Regions from separate parts of the Allobosea sp. GW821-FHT10B12 genome, predicted to be linked through region 2. Evidence: riboswitches for the same ligand, from Rfam matches in the RefSeq annotation. Region 2 holds a riboswitch; the other holds the start of a gene.
What was found. Region 2 has a riboswitch for glycine ahead of AC07O0_RS20080 (D-amino acid dehydrogenase). Riboswitches for the same ligand answer to the same signal wherever they lie in the genome.
Positions count from the first base shown of each region.

Region 1 (2,457 bases), on a different contig from region 2:
CGGCCGACCAGAAGAGCCGCCTGCTGCGCGTCGTCGCCCCGCTCGGCGTGTTGCTGCCCTCCGGCCTCGGCCTCAAGATCGACGACAAGGATATCGGCCGCGCTGGCTTCGTGCGCTGCCTGACCACCGGCTGCGTCGCCGAGGTGGTGATGGACGATACCCTGCTCGGCCAGCTCAAGGGCGGTAAGAGCGCCACATTCATCGTGTTTCAGACGCCCGAGGAAGGGGTCGGAATCCCGGTTTCGCTCAACGGATTCGGTCCCGGTGTGGAGGCTTTGCCGTGATTGATCGCTTCGCTGGCCGCGTCGGCCGGTTCGCTCTGCCTGCTGCTCTGGCGCTCGCGCTCGCCGGCTGCGGTTCTTCCGGTTCATCCAGCACCGGCGAGCCGAGCTCCGCGCAGAAGCTCGGCAATATCCTGATGTTCCAGTCGACCACGCCGCCGCCAGTCGACCAACTGCCGACCGATGATGACACCAACTTCATCTGCCCGCAGGTGATCATCTCCGATGGCGGTGCCGCGATCCGCGCCCAGTCGGGGCCGGACAGCGGCAGCCTGCGCAGCCAGGTCTCGATCACCACGGTCGCGCGCGAATGCACGCCTGTGGGGAAAGACGGTGCCTTCACCCTCAAGGTCGGCGTCGAAGGCCGTATCCTGATCGGCCCGGCCGGCGGCCCGGGGAGCTATGGCGCGACGCTGTTCACCCAGGTGACGCGCAACAACCAGGTCATCGCGCGCCGCAGCTCCCGCGTCGGTGGCGCCATCCCCGGCGGCCAGACCGGCGCCGATTTCTCGCATGTCGAGAGCAATATCAGCGTTCCGGCGGGCTCCGGCGAAATCGAGATCATCGTCGGCCTGAGTCCCGGCGGCGCGGAGCCGGCGCGGCGCCGGCGCAGATAAGCGGCACGCTGCCGTGAACTGAGGCAGGGGGCCGATTGACTCGGCCTCCCGCTCGTCTATTGCTGGCTCAGCCGCATCATCCCCGCGGGAGAGACCGGAGCCGGACCTGTCCGGAGCCGGCGCCGAAGGCGCAACCGCCCCGGAAACGCTCAGGCAAACGGACCGCGTGGGAATTGGCGCTCTGGAAAGCGGCGGGCTTTTGAAGCTCGCCCACCGACGGGGGTAACCTGCCTCAGGCTTCGGCCGGGCGGGGAAATCTCTCAGGTCCCGAGACAGAGGGGGCGCGCTCCGGACGAATCCGTCCGGGGCTCGCGCTCGACTCTGGAAGGGATGCCATGGCTGCCGAAGCCGAAACTGCAAGCACCGAGCCGCTGCTCAAGACGCCGCTGCACGCCCGCCATGTCACGCTGGGCGCGCGCATGGTGCCGTTCGCCGGCTATGACATGCCAGTGCAGTACCCGGCCGGCATCATGGCCGAACACAACTGGACGCGCGAAAGCGCCGGCCTGTTCGACGTCTCGCATATGGGCCAGGCCTTCCTCGTCGGCCCCGACCACGAGACCACGGCGCGCGCGCTCGAAGCGCTGATCCCGGCCGACATCGTCAACCTGCCGCCGGGCAAGCAGCGCTATTCGCAGCTGCTGAACGAGGAGGGCGGCATCCTCGACGACCTGATGGTGACGCGCTCGGCCGATCCGGACGAGGACGGCGCGCTGCTGCTCGTCGTCAACGCCGCCTGCAAGACCGAGGACTATGCCCATATCGAGGCGCGGCTGCCGGCCAATGTGAAACTGGTCAAGGCCGAGCATCGCGGCCTGATCGCCCTGCAGGGGCCGAAGGCGGAGGAGGCGCTGGCGGCGCTCAATCCCGAAGCGGCCGAGATGGGTTTCATGACCTTGCGCACGCTGAAGCTCGGTGGCGTCAAGGCCAATGTCAGCCGCTCCGGCTATACCGGCGAGGACGGCTACGAGATCTCCGCCGCGGCCGACCGGATCGGCGAGATCTGGGATGCGCTCCTGCTCGACGCACGCGTCAAGCCGATCGGCCTCGGCGCCCGCGATTCGCTGCGTCTCGAGGCGGGCCTCTGCCTTTATGGCCATGACATCGACACCACGACCTCCCCCGTCGAGGCGGCGCTCAACTGGTCGATCCAGAAGCGCCGGCGCGAGGAGGGCGGCTTCCCGGGCGCAGCCCGCATCCAGCGCGAATTCGCCGAGAAGCCGGCTCGCATCCGCGTCGGCCTGCTGCCGGAAGGCCGCGCTCCAGCCCGGGAGGGCGCGGAGATCGCCACCGCCGACGGCACCATCGTCGGCAAGGTCACCTCGGGCGGCTTCGGCCCGACCCTGAACGGCCCCTGCGCCATGGGCTATGTCGCCAGGGAGCATTCGGCTCCCGGCACCAAGCTCGACCTGATCGTTCGCGGCAAGCCGCTGCCGGCGACCATCGCCGCGATGCCTTTCGTCCCCAACCGCTACAAGCGCTGAACCCACCTGTTTCGTCGGAGGAAACCATGGCCGAGACCCGCTACACCAAGGACCACGAATACATCCGCATCGAGG
Region 1 is NZ_JBWKNL010000001.1:491,219-493,675, forward strand. Features, by position in the region: gene AC07O0_RS02355 (invasion associated locus B family protein) at 1-284, shown strand, start outside; gene AC07O0_RS02360 (hypothetical protein) at 281-898, shown strand; glycine riboswitch at 974-1,073, shown strand; glycine riboswitch at 1,078-1,176, shown strand; gene gcvT (glycine cleavage system aminomethyltransferase GcvT) at 1,234-2,382, shown strand; gene gcvH (glycine cleavage system protein GcvH) at 2,409-2,457, shown strand, end outside.
Region 1: linked by a shared signal. The riboswitch ahead of gcvT (glycine cleavage system aminomethyltransferase GcvT) and the one ahead of AC07O0_RS20080 (D-amino acid dehydrogenase) in region 2 are both predicted to bind glycine.

Region 2 (2,457 bases):
CCGTGCCCGGTGTTGTAGAATACGCGCGGATTTCGCCCGCGCGCGACCCGCGGGAGCATGTCGGGCATCATCGGGCGCAAGCCGGCCCAGGGCGTGACCTGGCGCGTGCTCATCCCGGGGAAGTGCTGGCGGCACCATTGCACCAGCGGCTCGATCCGCGCCGCCCGGATGTCCTTGTTGTAGCCGTTGAACTCGGCGGTGCCCGCCACGCGAAAGCGGGTCGCTCCCAATCGGCTGGTGACGATCTTCGCCCGGTCATCCAGCAGGCTGGTCCACGGCGCGGCCTGCTGGTCGGAAGCTTCGGGGAGATCGACTGTGATCGAATACCCTTTGACGGGGTAGACATTGACGTGATCGCCGAGACGGGCAGCGAGCTGGCGCGACGCGACGCCGCCGCAGATGACGATACGGTCGAACCGGTCGACCTGCGCGCCGGCCTCCCCGGTCTCCTCCACCGGCTTCCAGCTCACCCGCACGGCATCGGCAGCGTCGTGCTCAATCGACAGAACCTCGCTTGACAGGCGCATCCGCACACCCCGCCGCACGCAGGCGTCGGCCAGACCGGCCGTGAATTTGTGGATGTCGCCGGTGAAATCGGACGGGGTGTAGAAGCCGCCGTGGAACTCGCCCTTCAGGGCCGGCTCGATCCCCCGGATTTCCTCCGGCGTGACGGCCCGGCGCTCGAGCCCTCCCCTGGCGAGCAGCGTCGAGACCCGCGCCGCCGCCTCGAACTCGGCCTTGCCGTGGTAGAAATGCAAGATCCCGCGCTCCTCGCAGTCGAAGGCAATGCCCTCTTCGCGCGCCATCTGCATGAGATGGGCCCTAGCCTCGATCGCCAGCCGCGCGGTGGTGAGCGTGTTCTCCTCATATTTCGGGATCGAGGCGATGAACTGCGCCATCCAGGACAGCTTGTGCCAGGACGGCTTGGGATTGACGAGCAGCGGGGCCCCTGGCGTGAACATCCACTTGATGCCCTTCAGGACCGTGGCCCAGCTGTTCCAGACCTCGGCATTCGAGGCCGAGAGCTGGCCGCCATTGGCGAAGGAAGTTTCCATCGCGGCGTAGGGCTGGCGGTCGAAGACCGTGACCTCGCAGCCGCGCCGGGCCAGATTGTAGGCGGTGGTGATGCCGGTAATGCCCGCGCCGATGACGGCGACGCGCGAGATGTCGGATGTGCTCATAGGTGCTCCTGCCCGCTCCATGCGGGTCGTCAGCACCCCCTCTGTCATTGGCCTGAGAGCTTCATCGCGCCCAGTCATTGGGCAGGCGATTTTCACCATCGGCGCAGGACTGCCGTCCTGCTTTTCAGAGTCTCAATCTTCGGCAGCGGTACTTTTGCCTGAGAGTTTCCGGGGCGGTTGCTCCGTCGGCGTCGCGTCGGCCCGAAAGCCGAAACGATCTCTCCCGCTGCAGCAAATGCTAGTACTCCAGCAGCTTGTGTCAATAGCGGCTCGGCGCCCGACAAGGGAGGCTGATCGAGAGGGCTAAGCGAGCGACCGCAAGGCGCCGTGATAAATCCCTAGCGCTCCACTACTTCAATTTGCCGGCTTATTACTTTTCAACTCGATACACTCATGAGGCCGCGAGACATTCTCGCGGCCTCATGAGTGTAAGATCAGACGGCCTTTCTCACGCCACCTTGGCGATGACGGGCTTTGTTTCCCATTCCTCGCCCCAGATCATGACGGCGTGTCCTGGCGAGACCTCGCGGTACTGGCGCACCGGCGGGACGTAGTCGGCCGGGCGGATCGGGCTCTTGATCTCGTCGTTCGAGACAGGGCGCTTCTGCAGCCGCCGGGCGGGATCGGCGATCGGCACCGCCGCCAGCAGCCGCTTGGTGTAGGGGTGCTGCGGATTGCCGAAGATCGCCTCGCGCGGCCCGATCTCGACGATCTCGCCGAGATACATCACCGCGACGCGGTGGCTGACGCGCTCGACCACCGCCATGTCGTGCGAGATGAAGAGATAGCCGAGGCCCATGCGCGCCTGCAGGTCGAGCATCAGGTTGACCACCTGCGCCTTGACCGAGACGTCGAGCGCCGAGACCGCCTCGTCCGCCACGATCAGGCGCGGCTCGACCGCGAGCGCGCGGGCGATGCAGATGCGCTGGCGCTGGCCACCGGAGAACTCGTGCGGGAAGCGGTTCGCCATCTCCGGCAGCAGGCCGACGCGCTTCAAGAGGTCGGCGACCTTGTCGCGCGCCTCGGACCGGCTGGCGAGGTTGTTGATCAGCAGCGGCTCGGCGATCGCCGCCCCGACATTCATGCGCGGGTTCAGCGAGGCGAACGGATCCTGGAAGATCATCTGCATGCGCTTGCGCTGCTCGCGCAAGTCGCCCTGGCCCAGCTTGAGCACATCGACGCCGTCGAGCAGCACCGAGCCGGAGAGCGGCTCGACCAGCCGCAGAACCGAGCGGCCGGTCGTCGACTTGCCGCAGCCGGATTCGCCGACCAGCGC
Region 2 is NZ_JBWKNL010000005.1:514,895-517,351, forward strand. Features, by position in the region: gene AC07O0_RS20080 (D-amino acid dehydrogenase) at 1-1,166, opposite strand, end outside; glycine riboswitch at 1,215-1,317, opposite strand; glycine riboswitch at 1,318-1,417, opposite strand; partial or broken gene AC07O0_RS20085 (ABC transporter ATP-binding protein) at 1,630-2,457, opposite strand, start outside.